One region of the Pseudoalteromonas sp. SWXJ133 genome, then DNA from elsewhere that is predicted to be linked to it. Evidence: predicted binding sites of a transcription regulator. Region 1 holds the regulator's gene; the other holds the start of a gene.
The links. Region 1 encodes NrdR, which represses ribonucleotide reductase genes. Its sites were predicted from a motif close to AAACACNANATNTNGTGTTT; they were not measured.

Region 1 (9,340 bases):
CGGGCTATTTTGCGTGTTGTAGTTTGTAAATGTTGTGCCATCAAAACGGCTTAAGCCAAACTGAGTACCAAGCCACATATAGCCTTGCTGGTCTTGTACTACGCTTTTAAGTGATTGCGAAGGTAGACCATCTTTTATATTCCATTGCTTAACTACGTAATCACTAATTGAAGCCCAACTTGGTGTCGCGCACAACATCAGTACACAAACCAGTAAAAATCGCATCATATTGCTGCCACCTAGTTAAACAAATCAAATATAAAAAATTAAAAGGGTAGTAAACCCGCTTTTATTAGCGCCTGTAAGCATATAAGCGAAAAAACGCCCGCAAGTATATCATCGGCCATAATACCTAAACCACCATGTACTCGTTTGTCTAGCATACGGATTGGGCCAGGTTTTGCTATATCAAAAAAGCGAAATAACAAAAAACCAACGAGTAATGTTTGCCAGCTAAGTGCTGCACCAATCATTGTAATGTAATAACCTGCCACTTCATCCCATACAATAGCAGGATGGTCGTGCACGCCTAAATCATCAGCCGTTTTACCGCAGGCCCATATACCAAATATACTGATCACTACGGCAAACACAATTTGCAACCATAGCGGATAATACATAGTCATAAAAATGAATGGCAGTGCAGCAAAAGTGCCAAATGTACCAGGTGCTTTAGGGGCTAACCCAGTACCAAAACCCAAACCAAAAAATTGATGTGGGCGCTTTAAATTAAACTTTCGGTTTTTGTTCAAACCAGCTCCTTTGCAAAATGCTCAAAACCTTGCTGCTTAAAATCAAACTTTTCACCGTTGTGTAAAAGTTCAATTTGACCATCGCCACTTTTAATTTGGCCTATGCATGTTGCATCTACACCATATTGACGCAGTTTTATATCTAGCATACTTTTATTGCTATCAGGTACAGTAAAAATTAATTCGTAATCATCACCGTAACTGAGAATAAATGGCAGCTGCTGATTAAAATCAAGGCTTGCTTGCATTGCATCTGAAGTCGGAATACTTTCAATATTCACAACTGCATTTACTTGCGACATATCAAGTATATGACTTAAATCAGCGATTAAACCATCCGATACATCAATAGCCGATGATGCAAGACCTCGTAATACCTGCCCTGCAGCAACACGCGGTGTTGGAAAGTCAAAGCGCTTATTTAAGTACTTTAAATGCTCTGGCTCAATACTTATACCTTGTTTGCGAGACTCAATTGCAAGTCCAGCGTCACCTAGCGGACCTGTAACATAAATCCAATCACCCACTTTCGCACCACTACGGCGAAGTGCAGTACCTTCTGGTACAGTCCCTTTTGCACAAATAGTGATAGTTAATGGGCCTTGCGTGGTATCGCCACCTATAATTTGCACATTAAAGTATTCTGCAATTTCATGCATGCCTTCAGTAAACTCTTCAATCCACTGTGGGTCAATACTTGGCAAGGTTAACGCAACTGAAACCCATGTTGGCTCAGCGCCCATTGCCGCTAAGTCACTTAAATTAACAGCAAGCGCTCTGTGACCTAATGCACGAGGGGAAATATCATCAAAAAAGTGTACGCCAGCAACAAGAGTATCTGTTGTAACGGCAAGTTGGCAGTTTTGTGGAACGGTTACTAAAGCGCAATCATCCCCTATACCTAGGTTTACATCACGACGGGTGATCCCGCGACCTTTAAAGTAGCGGTTAATTAATTCAAATTCCTTCATACACAAAAAAGCCGGCCTATGCCGGCTCCCCTCTTTAACGGTTTACTTACTTGCGTAAATGCTTAACAGCTTTATCAAGTACACCGTTTACAAATTTATGGCTGTCTTCAGCGCCAAATATTTTGGCCAGCTCAATACCTTCGTTGATAGCAACTTTATAAGGTACATCTTCACGGAACTTAAGCTCATAGCTGCTTAAACGTAAAATTGCGCGCTCAACCATATCTAAGTCATTAAACGGACGTGTTAAATGTGGTGATACAGCTTCGTCTAGTTGCTTATAATTTACAGCAACACCCGTCGCTAAATCTTTAAAGTATTCAACATCAATTTTAGTAACGTCTGTTTCGATCAACATTTGTTGTTCGATATCGGCAATTAAATTGCCACTTATTTGCCAAGAATAAACGGCTTGGAGTGCTAAGATACGTGCTTTACGTCTTGCTGCTGGTTTCACAAAAATTCCTTAAACTTAAATTTTATCTAACACATTAACCATTTCAAGCGCGCCTAAAGCAGCTTCGCCGCCTTTATTGCCCATTTTGGTGCCAGCACGCTCAATTGCTTGTTCAATGCTTTCTGTGGTTAATACGCCAAATGCAACCGGGATATCATACTCAAGTGATACTTGCGCAAGACCTTTGTTTGATTCGCCAGCAACTAGGTCAAAGTGTGGTGTACCACCTCTGATCACTACGCCTAATGCGATGATTGCATCATACTCTTTTTTTGCCGCAACGCGTTTAGCCGCTAAAGGTAATTCTACCGCGCCTGGTACATAAATAACGGTAATATCGTCATCAGATACACCACCAGTGCGTTTTAGCTCATCAACAGCACCTGCAAGGAGGCTGCTACCGATAAAGTCATTAAAACGAGAAATGACAATGGCAAACTTTTTGCCAGGAGCGTACTTACTACCTTCAATAATTTTCATTTGATAACCCTAAAAATAAGTTCAAGCGGTTGCGATTGCGCAAAAATTGCTGCGCATCATACCATAAAAATAAAATAATAGCCTAGTTTAAGCGTGATGCTTATTGTGGCTCAACATAATCAACAACTTCTAAATGAAAGCCCGAAAGTGCATGGTACTTTTTAGGGCGACTCATTAATCGCATTTGTTTAATTCCAAGATCTGCAAGTATTTGCGAGCCTACGCCAACAGTACGAGATGTACCTTTGAATTTACGTGGCGTAACGCTTTCGCCAGCATCAGCTGCTGCGAATGCTTTTACAGTTGCCTCTAATTCTTCAGTGCTTTCTTGCTTACCTAAAATAACTAAAGCACCTTCATTTTTAGCGATATAAGCCATTGCCTCAGAAAGGCCCCAACTACGGTCAGCACTTCTGTCTGAAAGTAGGATATCGTTAAAAGTACTTTGCAAATGTACACGTACATTTGTCGGTTCTTGCTCTTTTATATCGCCTTTAAGCAATACGTAATGTAATTGGCCGTCAATTGTGTCTTTGTAAGTAACTAAATCAAATTCACCGTGAATAGTTGGTAACTTACATTTTGCAACTTGCTCAATTGTTGTTTCATTTAAGTTACGGTATTCGATTAAATCAGCAATAGTACCAATTTTAATATCATGCTCTTTCGCAAAAACTTCTAAATCAGGGCGACGCGCCATGGTGCCATCGGCATTAAGTATTTCAACAATAACAGATGATGCTTCAAGCCCAGCTAAACGCGCTAAATCACAGCCAGCTTCAGTATGTCCTGCGCGAGTTAATACGCCGCCAGGTTGTGCCATAATTGGAAAAATATGACCAGGCTGCACGATATCACTTGGTACTGCGCCTTTAGCTATAGCCGCTTGCACTGTACGCGCTCTATCTGCTGCTGAAATACCTGTAGTAACACCCTTTGATGCTTCTATCGACATTGTAAAGTTAGTCGAAAATGCAGCACCATTATTTTTAACCATTAAAGGTAAATCAAGTTGCTCACAACGCTCTTGCGTCATAGTTAAACAAATTAAACCACGGCCATGAGTCGCCATAAAATTAATAGCTTGTGCACTAATATGCTCTGCGGCAATAATTAAATCGCCTTCATTCTCTCTATCTTCATCATCCATTAAAATAACCATTTTACCGGCTTTAATATCGTCGATGATTTCTTGTGCGCTGTGTAAATTCATAAATTTGCTCGTGTAAGTTATCAGTTTCGTTATTTAATAAAACCCGCTTTAGCGAGTAAGCTCATCGAAATATCAGAGCCCGTTGGTTGCTCTGCACCTTTTATAAGGCGCTCTAAATAACGTGCAATTTGATCGACTTCTAAATTAACTTGAGTGCCTACTTTAAAGTGAGCAATTGTGGTTTGCTCACTCGTATGTGGAACAATTGTTAATTTGAATTTATTACCTTCTACAGCGTTTACTGTCAGGCTTATACCATCAATACATACCGAACCTTTGTACGGGATGTATTTCATTAAATTTTCTTCGGTTGTAAGCCAATATTCTGTTGCTCGAGCGTTTGCTGTAATGCTTGTAATAGTTGCTATGCCATCAACATGGCCAGATACTAAATGACCGCCTAAACGCGAAACAGGTTGCATGGCTTTTTCAAGATTCACCGTTTGCCCTAAAGCATAGTGAGCAAAACCGGTTAAACCAATCGTCTCGTTAGATAAATCAGCACTAAAACCGTCAATATGTTTATCAATTACGGTTAAGCAAACGCCATTGGTTGCAATGCTGTCGCCTAGCTTTACGTCTTCCATATCAAGGTCAGCACTTTGGATACGAATGGCTAAGTCGCCTTGTTTTTTTTGTAATAAAGCAATTTTGCCTGTGGCTTCTATTATCCCAGTAAACATAGCGCTACTCTTTTTATTAAGTGATTTTAATGAGTTTTTAACGCGGTGATACGTAAATCGTCACCAATGCGCGCACATTCATTAAATGTTAAATCAACGGTGTTTTGCATACTCGTCAATTCAGGAAAATTAACTAAACTTTTTGCATCATGGCCCATTAATTTAGGCGCCAAATAAAAAACAAACTCGTCAACTAAATCAAGCTCTGTCATTTTACCAGCAAGTGTTGCTCCGCTCTCAAGCCAAACATTATTAAACTGCAGTTGCCCAAGCTTTTCTAAAACAGCCTGTAAATCAACTTTGCCGTTACTTTCACTTACTTCAATATGCTTTACAAAATGCGGCCATTGCAGTGATTTATCAACCTTAGTCGTAAATATTATTACATCACTTTGGATTTTAAATAAAGCAAGGTTGGGCGTTAAACGATTCTGTGAATCAATTATAACACGCACGGGCTGGCGAAGCGGTAAATCGGTAGGTAGCGTGCAAGGCAACTCGCTTAGTCGCACATTAAGTTTAGCATCGTCTACTAACACGGTATCGGCACCGGTTAAAATAGCGCAGCTTTGCGCTCGGTATAATTGTACGTCTTGGCGAGCAGCGGGACTTGTGATCCACTTACTTTGCCCATTTTTAAGCGCTGTTTTACCATCTATGCTTGCTGCCATTTTACAGGTCACATAAGGTAAGCCTTGTTCCATTCGCTTAAAGAAGCCAACGTTAAGTGCGCGAGCTTGTGATTCAAGTAATCCATAAGCAACTTCAATACCGGCATCGCTCAGTATTTTAAGGCCTTTGCCTGCAACTTGTGGGTTTGTATCAACCATAGCGGCAATTACTTTTACAACGCCCGCCTTTTTTAAGCCTTCAGCACACGGTGGCGTACGCCCATAATGACTACACGGTTCAAGCGTTACATAAGCCGTTGCACCTTGTGCACTATTACCAGCTATTGCCAGTGCATTTACTTCAGCATGGCCTTGACCTGCTAATTGATGAAAACCCTCACCAATTATTTGATTATTTTTAACTAATACACAGCCAACATTAGGGTTAGGCGTGGTAGTAAACCGGCCTTTTTTGGCAAGTTCTATGGCGCGTGCCATATACATTTCATCATGTTCTGTAAAAGGAACTTGGTTAAGCATTTATTATACCAATTGCGTTAAATAAGTGGTCTATTATAGCGCTAAGAAAATAGCGCAATAACAAGGCGAAAATTATGACATATAGTTGTTCTATATGAATAATTTTTAACGCAGTGAGTGCGCTATTTAATGCGATAGAATGATCATGTTTTTAATAAAATTGGTATTACTCCCCTAAGCGGGCAATTTCTTCGCCAAATTCGCGTATATCTTCAAACGAGCGATAAACAGAGGCAAATCTTACGTACGCTACTTTATCGAGTTTTTTGAGGGCTTCCATAATGCATTCACCAACCAAATGGCTTGAAATTTCTCGCTCACCCGTTGCGCGTAGTTGCGATTTTATTATATTCACTACTTCGTCTACTTGCTCGGTGCTCACTGGGCGTTTTTCGAGTGCACGGTTTAAGCCATTTAAAAGTTTATCTTCGTTAAATGGTTCGCGGCTGCCGTCTTGTTTAATAACACGAGGCATAACCAGTTCAGCGCCTTCAAATGTAGTAAAGCGCTCGTGGCAGTCGTTACACTCACGACGCCTGCGAACTTGATGGCCTCCGCCAACAAGGCGTGAGTCAATTACTTTAGTATCTTTTGCGGTACAAAATGGACAATGCATAGCTCGGTACTTCCGTTTTAAAACAAAAAAGACCGCTAAATAGCGGTCTTTTATCTTAGCAAAAATTAGGGCTTATGTGCTCTAAATTACTGCCGCTTATGCAATTAAGCGTAAACAGGTAACTTTGCACAAATTGCTTTTACTTTTTCTTTAACTTGCGCCTGTACAGATTCATCAGTGATGTTATCTAGTACGTCACAAATCCAGCCAGCAAGCTCTTTTGATTCTACTTCAGTAAAACCACGACGAGTAATTGCAGGAGAACCAATACGCAAACCAGATGTTACAAATGGTGAGCGAGGATCGTTAGGCACTGAGTTTTTATTAACTGTGATGTTAGCGTTGCCTAGGGCAGCATCTGCATCTTTACCAGTGATATCTTTATCGATTAAATCAAGTAAAAATAAGTGGTTTTCAGTTTTGTCAGAAACGATTTTGTAGCCGCGCTCTTGCATTACAGCAACCATTGCTTTTGCGTTTTTAACAACTTGTGTTTGGTATACTTTAAACTCTGGTTGAAGTGCTTCTTTAAATGCCACTGCTTTTGCTGCAATAACATGACATAAAGGACCGCCTTGGCCACCAGGGAAAACAGCGCTGTTAAGCTTTTTGTAGATTGCTTCGTCGCCACATGCAGAAATAATCAAACCACCACGAGGGCCTGCAAGTGTTTTATGCGTAGTTGTAGTTACAACGTGTGCATGAGGAACAGGGCTTGGGTAAACGCCTGCCGCAATTAAACCCGCAACGTGAGCCATATCAACAAACAGATAAGCACCGATTTTGTCAGCAATTTCACGGAATTTAGCCCAATCAACAATACCAGAGTACGCTGAGAAACCACCAATAATCATTTTTGGCTTGTGCTCAAGTGCTAGTGCTTCAACTTGTGCGTAATCAATTTCGCCCGTTGCTTCATCTAGTCCGTATTGGATTGCATTGTAAAGCTTACCAGAGAAGCTTACGTGAGAACCGTGAGTTAAGTGACCACCATGAGCTAAGCTCATACCTAATACAGTATCGCCAGCGTCTAATAATGCTAGAAAAACAGCAGCATTAGCTTGCGAACCAGCATGTGGCTGCACGTTAGCGTAGTCAGAACCAAATAATTCGTTAGCACGGTCAATTGCTAATTGCTCAACAACATCTACATGCTCACAACCGCCATAATAACGTTTGCCTGGGTAACCTTCTGCGTATTTGTTTGTAAGCTGTGAACCCTGCGCTTCTAGTACGCGTGGGCTACAGTAGTTTTCTGAAGCGATTAGTTCGATATGCTCTTCTTGGCGAGCAGTTTCTTTGGTTATCGCGTCAAATAACTCTGGATCAAAATCCGAAATATTCATGCTACGTTCTAACATTGGGGTCTCCTAGGGCAACGTGTATGGTGTTTTTTAGAGGCTTTATTGTACGCTTTAAACGACTCTTTGCCTACGCTCTTAAGTTGAGGATATTTAAACAGGGATTGAAACTATTTCACAGCTCTTTTAAGATGATATTTTTTTATAAAGCCATAATAATTTTAAATGAATTATATTTACTACATTTAATTAGTAAATATAACTAAGTGTAATCATCCGTATAAAGTTATAAAAAAAGCGGCTCAAGCCGCTTTTCCTTGTAATTTAACTTAGCCTAATTTAGCGAGTATTTCGGTACGTAACGCGTCGTAATCGGCGTTCATGTCGCTTGCTAGGCATGGTTTTACTAGTGCATCAGCAAGTGGTTTTGGCATACCTAATTCAATATTTAGAATACCCTCTACGCTTTCTTTAAACTTAGCAGGATGAGCTGTCGCTAAAAAGATACCCGCTGCACCAGGTGCCCGATTTTCAACAAGACCTTGGTAAGCAATAGCAGTATGGGGCTCTGCAACATAGCCCGTTTGTTGAATTTTTTTCATCACGGCTTGCGTGTCTTGCTCGTTTACGCTTGTTGAATAAAAATTATCGTAGCTAAACCAGTTATTATCTAACATTGTTTGTACACGCGGCCAATTGTTTGGCTTACTTACATCCATCGCATTTGAAAGCGACTCAAGCGTTGCGTTTGGCGTCCAGTTTTTATCAAGCATAAAGCGCGGCACAGTATCGTTTTGGTTGGTTGTTGCGCTTAATTTACCTACAGGTAAACCAATAACCGCACCAATCATTGCGGCGCACACATTACCAAAGTTACCACTAGGTACTGATATATGTGCTGTTGCGCGTTTTTCTTTTGGTAGCTGTGCGATGGCTTCAAAGTAGTAACAAACCTGAGCAACTAAACGGCTAATATTAATTGAATTAGCTGAGTTAAGCCCAAGTGTTGATTTAACTTCTTCATCTAAAAAGGCATTTTTAACTAGCTCTTGGCAATCATCAAAGCTGCCCTCAACTGCATAACAATGAATATTATTACCAAGCGTAGTAAATAGCTTTTGCTGAGCAAGTGAAATTTTGCCTTTAGGGTATAAAATAACAACATCGATATTTGGTTTATTGTAAAAAGCATGCGCTACAGCTGCACCGGTATCGCCCGATGTTGCTGTTAAAATAGTTACTTTCTCGTCTTTATTAAACTGCGTTAAACACTCTGCCATAAAGCGACCACCAAAGTCTTTAAACGCAAGTGTAGGACCATGAAACAGTTCTAAACAGTATGTGTTCTCTTCAACTTCCACCAGCTTAACTGGAAAGTTAAATGCATTTTTAACCATTTGTGCCACAGTATCGCTTGGTAACTCATCACCAATTAGGTGAGATAATATTTTGCCGCTGCGTGTAACAAAGTCCATATCAAGCAATGCATCAACATCGGACAGTGGGGCTAGTGATTCTGGAAAAAATACACCTTGGTTACGACCCAAACCTGTTTTTACGGCTTCAACGAACGACACTTTTTGTGAGCTATCTTTTAAATTATGTAATTGCATGACTACCTATCCTATAAAACTGTTAATTGACGCGTGCCGTCGTTATCTAATTTACAAATGTGGCAAAAGCCTTGCTCGTTAATGTAATTGGTTTTTAACCACT
Region 2 (9,340 bases), on a different contig from region 1:
GCTTTTTTCATAACCGCTTGCGGAAGCATAGCTGGCCCCGCACAAAAATTATATTTACTCATTACCTTTGCCTCATTCCAGTAATTTAACTACTAAGCATGAACATTTAATACCAATCCGCTAAACCTTTAAAATTTAATGAATGAATATAATTTCACACCCTATTAATTTTTTTCAACAACATTAAAAAAAGCGGCCAAGGCCGCTTTTTCAATATCAATTATTCTGAAGGAGGATTATCATCCGCTACTTCATCAATAACCGTATCTACTGTTTCAACGTCTTCAATATCAATTAAGTCACTTTCTGTAACTTCAATCTCTTCTATACGTTGTAAACCAACTACTTGCTCTCCGTCAATAGTTCTGATCAAAATAACACCTTGTGTGTTACGTCCAACCGTTGAAACTTCATTAACGCGAGTTCGTACTAAGGTACCACGATTCGAAATAATCATTATTTCATCGTTGTCATCAACTTGCACAGCACCAACAACAGCACCGTTACGTTCACTCACCTTAATTGATACAACACCTTGTGTTGCACGGCTCTTAGATGGGTAATCTTCAAGTTGTGTACGCTTACCGTAACCATTTTCAGTTACCGTTAGAATAGCACCGTCAGTTTTTGGTACAATTAACGATACTACGCGTTGCTCGTCTGGCATTTTAATACCACGAACACCTGTAGCGGTACGACCCATTGGGCGAACACCTTTGAAGCGAATCTCAGGGTTACCTTCTTCGTCTAATACTGGGTTACCGTTTTCATCAACAACTGTTGTTTCTTCAGCTTCTTTGAAGCGTACAACTTTACCTGCATCAGTGAACAACATAATTTCGTTGCTACCATCGGTAATATCAACACCAATCAAGCTATCGCCATCATTTAAGTTAACAGCAATAATACCGCTTGCACGTTGACGACTGTAAGCCGTTAATGGTGTTTTCTTAACTGTACCGAATGCAGTTGCCATAAAGATATATTTATCTTCTGCGTACTCGCGTACTGGCAATATAGCAGTAATACGTTCATCAGCTTCAAGTGGTAACAAGTTAACAATTGGCTTACCGCGCGCTGCACGACTTGCTAGTGGTAACTGATACACTTTAAGCCAATATAAACGACCGGCCGTAGAGAAACATAAAATAGTATCGTGTGTATTTGCAACTAACAGACGTTCAATGAAATCTTCATCTTTCATCTTCGTTGCTGACTTACCTTTACCACCACGACGCTGTGCTTCGTAATCAGACAATGCCTGATACTTCACATACCCTTCGTGAGAAAGCGTTACAACAACGTTTTCTTCGGTAATTAAGTCTTCAAGGCTGATATCGTGAGCCGCTGCATTAATCTCAGTACGACGTTCGTCGCCATACTGCGCTTTAATTTCAACTAGTTCGTCACGAATAACTTCCATTAAACGCTCAGGTGTTGCCAAAATATAAAGTAGCTCAGCAATTAACTCTAATAACGCTTGATATTCAGTTAAGATTTTTTCGTGTTCAAGACCAGTCAACTTGTGTAAACGCAAATCTAGAATTGCTTGAGCTTGTTGCTCAGAAATATAGTATTGACCGTCGCGAATACCTAAATCATCAGCAAGCCAATCTGGACGGGCTACATTATCTTCGCCTGCTTTTTCAAGCATACCTTGTACATGACCTAATTCCCACGGACGTGCAGTTAAAGCAATTTTAGCTTCAGCAGGTGTAGGTGATTTACGAATAAGCTCGATAATTGGGTCAATGTTTGCAAGCGCAATTGCTAAACCTTCAAGCGTATGAGCACGGTCACGCGCTTTGCGTAAATCAAACACGGTACGACGAGTTACTACTTCACGGCGGTGAATAATAAACTCTTCAAGCATTTCTTTTAGATTAAAACACTTAGGTTGGTTGTTAATTAATGCAACCATATTCATACCAAACACAGTTTGTAACTGAGTTTGTGAATACAAGTTGTTTAAAATAACTTCGCCTACGTCACCACGTTTAATTTCAATAACGATACGCATACCGTCTTTATCTGATTCATCACGTAGTGCACTAATACCTTCAATTTTCTTATCTTTAACAAGCTCAGCAATTTTTTCAATTAAACGGGCTTTATTAACTTGATAAGGAATTTCGTGAACGATGATTGTTTCACGGCCTGTTTTTTCATCGGTTTCGACGTCGGCGCGTGCACGCATGTACACTTTACCACGGCCAGTTAAATAGGCTTGTTCAATGCCTTTTTTACCGTTGATAATTGCAGCCGTTGGGAAATCAGGACCAGGGATATAATCCATTAACTCTAAAATAGTTAAATCAGGATTTTGAATAAGTGCCAAACAACCGTTCACAACTTCAGTTAGGTTATGTGGTGGTATATTTGTAGCCATACCTACTGCAATACCCGACGAACCATTCACTAATAAATTAGGGACTTTCGTAGGTAACACGTCAGGGATGAACTCAGTGCCGTCGTAGTTAGGAACGAAATCAACCGTTTCTTTTTCAAGATCGGCTAATAACTCATGCGACATTTTTGCCATACGTACTTCTGTATAACGCATTGCCGCTGCTGAATCACCATCAACCGAACCGAAGTTACCTTGGCCATCTACAAGCATATAACGTAGTGAGAATGGCTGAGCCATACGAACTATCGTGTCATAAACTGCACTGTCGCCGTGTGGGTGGTATTTACCGATTACGTCACCGACCACACGGGCCGATTTTTTGTAAGGCTTGTTCCAGTCATTACTAAGCTCGTTCATTGCAAACAAAACGCGGCGGTGAACAGGTTTTAAACCGTCACGTACGTCTGGTAATGCACGTCCTACTATTACGCTCATTGCGTAATCTAAGTAGGAGTTTTTTAACTCGTCTTCAATATTGACTGGCAGAATTTCATTGGCGAGATCAGTCATTTGATATCACATTCCTTCAGTATCAGCTCTCAACAACCCGGTATTGGGTATTAAGAGTATTGTTATTATTTCTAACAGCCATGCTATCACAATTAATTTTAATTTACAGGCGCAAAACTTTGCGATTTATCAATTTAGCCCTATATAATGGCCTCAGATTGACGAGGAAGTATTTTATGACCGAACATCAAAATGTAGATCACGCAGAAATAGCAAAATTTGAAGCCATCGCTGAGCGTTGGTGGGACCTAGACGGAGAATTCAAACCTCTTCACGAAATTAACCCGTTACGTTTAGACTTTATAGCAAACAAAACGCAAGGCTTATTCGATAAAGAAACACTCGACGTTGGCTGTGGCGGCGGTATTTTAAGCCAAAGCATGGCGCGTATGGGTGCAAAAGTAACTGGCATCGATATGGGCCAAGAACCTTTAACTGTTGCTAAGTTGCACAGTTTAGAAACTGGCGTAAATGTAGATTATATAAAAGTGCCTGCAGAAGAGTTTGCAACACAGTACCCTGAGCGCTTTGATGTAATAACGTGTATGGAAATGCTTGAGCACGTTCCCGACCCAGCATCTATCATTCATGCTGTAGCTGCACTTGCCAAACCAGGCGCGGACGTGTTTTTTTCAACCCTGAACAAAACACCTAAAGCATATTTATACGCGATTGTTGGCGCTGAAAAACTCTTAAAAATGGTGCCTGAAGGTACACACGACCATAAAAAGTTTATAAAGCCTGCACAGCTTATTGCATGGGCAGAGCAAGCCGGTTTAAAAGTTCGTGCAAGTACAGGGCTTTCTTATAACCCACTATCAAAGCAATATACGCTCAATAGTGACGTTAGCGTAAATTACATACTTTATTTTGAGAAGTTAGCTTAATGGCTAACTCTCAAGCCCCCCTACCCCTTATTGAATACGATGCATTTTTATTTGATTTAGACGGCACCCTACTCGACACCGCTGATGATTTAGGTGCCGCTTTAAACGCAGTTCTTATTAGCAATAAAATAAAACCTGTTAGTAGTGATATATACCGTCCTGCCGCATCTAACGGCGCAGGCGCATTATTAGAGGCTGGTTTTAAAGAATTATGGGCTAAACAACCCCAAAGCGAGCTTATAAAGCAATTAGTTGACGAGTACGCCACAAACATAGTAAATCACACTCGTTGCTTCAACGGAGTTGAATCGTTACTTATCGCCCTTGATCAGAAAAAGATCAAATGGGGGATCATGACTAATAAACCAGAGTTTTTAACCGATCCTTTAGTGGCAGCTATTCCCGCATTAAAAAATGCCAGTGTAGTAATAAGTGGCGACACATTAGCTGAAGCTAAGCCATCACCTTTACCACTGCTACATTGTGCAAAGCTTATGCAGGTAGAACCAAGCCGTTGTTTATACATTGGTGATGCACAGCGTGACATACAAGCAGGCAAAGCGGCAGGTATGCATACCGCAACGGCACTTTGGGGTTACATCCCAAGTATTGATGAAGCCAACAGCTGGAATGCTGATTTTAACTGGCAAAGCCCAATTGATGGTTTTAACCATATATAGTGCTATGTTAATTATTAAACACTATATATTGTGATTGTGTTAGTTTTCACACAAAGCTTGCTGATAAAAAAAGCAGTCAAAATTTATTTTTAAAATGAGTAAATTTAGCAGATCATTAGTTGATTTTTGCATATTTCAACTTAAATGATTGTTCGAAGGTGAGTGTCTACTAACACAAATGCGTTATCCCAAAGTTATCCACAAACAGGGGCAATTATGTCCCTTGCAAAACAACTCAGACCACACTATCTTGTGATCTCTAAATTGAACAACACCAGATATTGTGGCCAAATGTTATTCAATTAAATTCGCCAATACGGTGAAACCTATAATAAATGAGTATGTACCTTGCTTCGGCGAGGCATAAAGCATTGGTCAAAATACATAATTCCCAAGGAATACAGGCAAATGAACCAACAGTTATCTGTAAGCAAACGTGACGGGCGCAAAGAGCCTCTTGATCTGGATAAGATCCATCGCGTTATTGAATGGGCCGCCGAAGGTTTAAGCAACGTTTCGGTTTCGCAAGTTGAATTAAAATCGCACATTCAGTTTTACGACGGTATTCGTACTAAAGACATTCACGAAACCATCATTAAAGCAGCAGCGGATCAGATTTCAAAAGAATCGCCTGATTATCAATACTTAGCTGCACGTTTAGCTGTATTCCATTTACGTAAAAAAGCGTACGGTCAATTTGAGCCACCACGTTTATTTGACCACGTAACAAAAATGGTTGGCGATAAACGCTACGATGCTCACTTATTAGTAGATTACACAGAGCAAGAATTAGACGAGCTTGATGCATACCTTGATCATTCTCGCGATCTTAACTTTAGCTACGCGGCTGTAAAACAGCTTGAAGGTAAGTATCTCGTTCAAAACCGTGTATCGGGTGAAATCTACGAAAGTGCACAGTTTTTATATATTTTAGTAGCAGCGAGCTTATTCTCTGACTACCCACGTGAAACACGCGTTTCTTACATTAAGCGCTTTTACGACGCAGTATCGTTATTTAAAATATCTCTACCAACGCCAATTATGTCGGGTGTACGTACACCTACTCGCCAGTTTAGCTCGTGTGTATTAATTGAATGTGGCGATAGCCTTGATTCAATCAATGCAACGTCGTCAGCTATTGTTAAATACGTTTCACAACGCGCAGGTATTGGTATTAATGCTGGTCGTATTCGTGCGCTAGGTAGCCATATTCGTAACGGCGAAGCGTACCACACAGGTTGTATTCCTTTTTATAAGCACTTTCAAACAGCTGTTAAAAGTTGTTCGCAAGGTGGTGTACGTGGCGGCGCTGCAACATTGTTCTACCCGCTTTGGCATTTAGAAGTAGAGAACCTACTTGTACTTAAAAATAACCGTGGTGTAGACGACAACCGCGTTCGTCACCTAGATTACGGCGTACAGTTTAATAAACTAATGTACTCTCGTTTAATTAAAGACGACTACATTACGTTATTTAGCCCATCAGATGTGCCAGGCCTTTACGATGCATTTTTTGAAGACCAAGCTGAGTTTGACGCGCTTTACGTAAAATACGAACAAGACGAATCGATTCGTAAAAAACGCATTAAAGCCATTGAGCTTTTCTCTATGTTTGCGCAAGAGCGTGCAAGTACAGGTCGTATTTATTTACAAAATGTGGATCACTGTAATACACACAGCCCGTTCATTGCTAAAGTTGCGCCTATTCGCCAATCTAACTTATGTTTAGAAATTGCATTGCCAACTAAGCCACTTAATAACGTAAATGACGAAGAAGGCGAAATTGCCCTTTGTACACTGTCTGCGTTTAACTTAGGTGCAATAGAATCACTTGATGAGCTTGAAGAGCTAGCTGAACTTGCAGTACGCGCACTTGATAACTTACTTGATTTCCAAGACTACCCAGTACCGGCTGCTAAAAATGCAACTATGGGTCGTCGAACGTTAGGTATAGGCGTGATTAACTACGCATACTACCTAGCTAAAAACGGTAAACGTTATTCAGATGGCAGCGCAAATGCATTAACACATAAAACCTTTGAAGCTATTCAATACTACTTGATGAAAGCATCAAACGAGCTTGCTAAAGAGCGTGGTGCCTGTCCTAAGTTTAACGAAACAACGTATTCACAAGGCATTATGCCAACAGATACGTACAAACGTGATTTAGATAAAATTTGTGATGAGCCACTTCATCTTGATTGGGATACACTACGTGCAAATATTAAAGAGCACGGTATGCGTAACTCAACACTAAGTGCGTTAATGCCATCAGAAACATCGTCGCAAATCTCTAATGCAACAAATGGTATTGAACCACCACGTGGACATATTAGCGTTAAAGCAAGTAAAGACGGTATTTTAAAGCAAGTTGTTCCTGAGTATGAGCGTTTAAAAGATCAATACGAGCTACTGTGGGACATTCCATCAAACGATGGTTACTTGCAGCTTGTTGGTATAATGCAAAAATTTGTAGACCAAACAATTTCTGCAAATACAAATTATGATCCAAACAAGTTCGAAGGCGGTAAAGTACCTATGCAAGTCTTATTAAAAGACTTACTAAGCGCGTACAAACTAGGTGTTAAAACCTTGTACTACCACAATACTCGTGATGGTGCCTCAGATATGCAAGAAGATACTCCAGAAGTGGAAGATGATGATTGTGAAGGCGGCGCGTGTAAAATATAACTGCTGATTTTTATTTTAAGCGGGCATTAAGCCCGCTTTTTCTGATAGTTTTTTGAGTGATAAACATGTCTTATACTACTTTTAGCCGAAACCATAATAACCAAATGCAAGAGCCAATGTTTTTTGGCCAAACTGTAAACGTATCTCGTTACGACCAACAAAAATACCCTATTTTTGAAAAATTAATCGAGAAGCAACTGTCTTTCTTTTGGCGTCCTGAGGAAGTAGATGTAAGTAAAGACCGTTTAGACTTTCAAGCGTTACCCGATCACGAAAAGCATATATTTTTAAGTAACCTAAAATACCAAACTCTACTTGATAGTGTGCAAGGTCGCTCGCCAAACGTGGCCCTACTTCCCATTGTATCGCTACCAGAGCTTGAAACATGGATAGAAACGTGGGCATTTAGTGAAACGATTCACAGCCGTTCATACACACATATTATCCGTAACGTAACACAAGCACCTGAACTTATTTTTGATGACATTGTTAGCAACGATAAAATTAGCGAACGTGCCGATGCCGTAACTAAATACTATGATGATTTAATTAACTCTGTATCGCTTTACAATTTATACGGCGAAGGCAAACACGAGATTAATGGCAAAACAGTTATCGTTAATTTATTTGAGCTTAAAAAGAAACTTTACCTTGCAATGATGTCGGTAAATATTTTAGAAGCCATTCGCTTTTATGTGAGCTTTGCATGTTCGTTTGCATTTGCTGAGCGTGAACTGATGGAAGGTAACGCTAAAATAATTAAATTAATTGCACGCGACGAAGCACTTCACCTTTCGGGTACGCAGCATATTTTAAATATTATGCAAGATGGCAAAGATGACCCAGAAATGGCGATTGTTGCAGCCCAGTGCCGCGACGAAGCGATTAAAATGTTTGTTGATGCTGCAGAGCAAGAAAAAGAGTGGGCTGAGTATTTATTTAAAGATGGTTCAATGATTGGCTTAAATAAACATATTTTATGTCAGTACGTTGAATACATTACTAATGCACGTATGACTGCCATTGGCTTGCCAGCACAGTTTGAAAATAACAGTAACCCTATCCCATGGATAAACTCGTGGTTAGTGTCTGATAACGTGCAAGTAGCGCCGCAAGAAGCAGAAATCAGTTCATACCTTGTTGGTCAAATAGACTCTCAAGTTGATGCCTCACAATTTGGTGACTTTGATTTATAATGAGTGACAGAATCACTGCAAGTGTAACGCTTGCAGAAAACAGCCAGTGTATAGAATTTACCGCTGGCTGCCCTTCTCTTCTACAGTGCTTAGAATCCATGAAAATAGACGTTGCATTCCAATGCCGCGAAGGTTACTGCGGCGCCTGTAGAGCAACGTTAGTGTCAGGTAGTGTTGAATATAACGAAGAGCCACTTGCGTTTGTGCGCGAAGGCGAAATACTCCTGTGCTGCTGTAAACCCAATGGCAACGTAAGTATTAATTTAAAGTAATTTTCTGACAAATAAAAAGCCAATAATGAAAACGTTATTGGCTTTTTTCTTAAGGTGCATTACGGCTAAGTTTTATTTTTCTTTCAAATAAACGGTTTTCTTCTCTAGATATTGCTCTAAACCAAATTTACCATCTTCGCCGCCAAAGCCGCTCTGTTTCCAGCCATTATGAAAACCTTGATGCTGCTCACCCATACCACGGTTAACATAAACTTCACCCACTTCTAACTCGTTAATTGCTTTATTAATATCTGAAAAGTTTTGCGTAAATATATAAGCGCTTAAGCCATAAATACTGTCGTTACAGTATTTAATCGCTTGATCCATATCTTTAACTTTGACAATTGGGAGTACTGGCCCAAAAGTTTCTTCGTGCACTGCAATGTTATCTTGCTTAACGTCTACAAGTAACGTTGGTTCGTACCAACAACCACCTTCGAAACCCTCAACAGAAGCAACTTTACCACCAGTGGCGACAGAAGCGCCTTGTTGTATACTTTGTTGAACTATGTGATCAATGTTGTCTATTTCACGTTGATTACATTTAGGACCCATTTGTGTATCTGGGTTCATAGGATCCCCAACACGAAGTGCTTTTACAGCTGGTATAAATTTAGCCATAAACGCATCGTACACAGACTCTTGAACATATAAACGCTCAACACAGGTGCATACTTGCCCGCAGTTAGCAAAG

Region 2: the regulator NrdR is predicted to act here: its motif matches at 4,757-4,776, upstream of nrdA (class 1a ribonucleoside-diphosphate reductase subunit alpha).

The regions. Positions count from the first base shown of each region.
Region 1 covers NZ_JADYXJ010000018.1:68,550-77,889, reverse strand. The annotation lists gene I6F40_RS13590 (ligand-binding sensor domain-containing diguanylate cyclase) at 1-228, opposite strand, end outside; gene I6F40_RS13585 (phosphatidylglycerophosphatase A family protein) at 267-752, opposite strand; gene thiL (thiamine-phosphate kinase) at 749-1,723, opposite strand; gene nusB (transcription antitermination factor NusB) at 1,770-2,180, opposite strand; gene ribH (6,7-dimethyl-8-ribityllumazine synthase) at 2,196-2,660, opposite strand; gene ribBA (bifunctional 3,4-dihydroxy-2-butanone-4-phosphate synthase/GTP cyclohydrolase II) at 2,761-3,873, opposite strand; gene I6F40_RS13560 (riboflavin synthase) at 3,903-4,556, opposite strand; gene ribD (bifunctional diaminohydroxyphosphoribosylaminopyrimidine deaminase/5-amino-6-(5-phosphoribosylamino)uracil reductase RibD) at 4,583-5,707, opposite strand; gene nrdR (transcriptional regulator NrdR) at 5,874-6,323, opposite strand; gene glyA (serine hydroxymethyltransferase) at 6,428-7,684, opposite strand; gene thrC (threonine synthase) at 7,954-9,237, opposite strand; gene thrB (homoserine kinase) at 9,249-9,340, opposite strand, start outside.
Region 2 covers NZ_JADYXJ010000001.1:45,538-54,877, forward strand. The annotation lists gene serC (3-phosphoserine/phosphohydroxythreonine transaminase) at 1-62, opposite strand, end outside; gene gyrA (DNA topoisomerase (ATP-hydrolyzing) subunit A) at 221-2,920, opposite strand; gene ubiG (bifunctional 2-polyprenyl-6-hydroxyphenol methylase/3-demethylubiquinol 3-O-methyltransferase UbiG) at 3,097-3,807, shown strand; gene I6F40_RS00225 (HAD family hydrolase) at 3,807-4,487, shown strand; gene nrdA (class 1a ribonucleoside-diphosphate reductase subunit alpha) at 4,896-7,178, shown strand; gene nrdB (class Ia ribonucleoside-diphosphate reductase subunit beta) at 7,244-8,374, shown strand; gene yfaE (class I ribonucleotide reductase maintenance protein YfaE) at 8,374-8,646, shown strand; gene aldA (aldehyde dehydrogenase) at 8,719-9,340, opposite strand, start outside.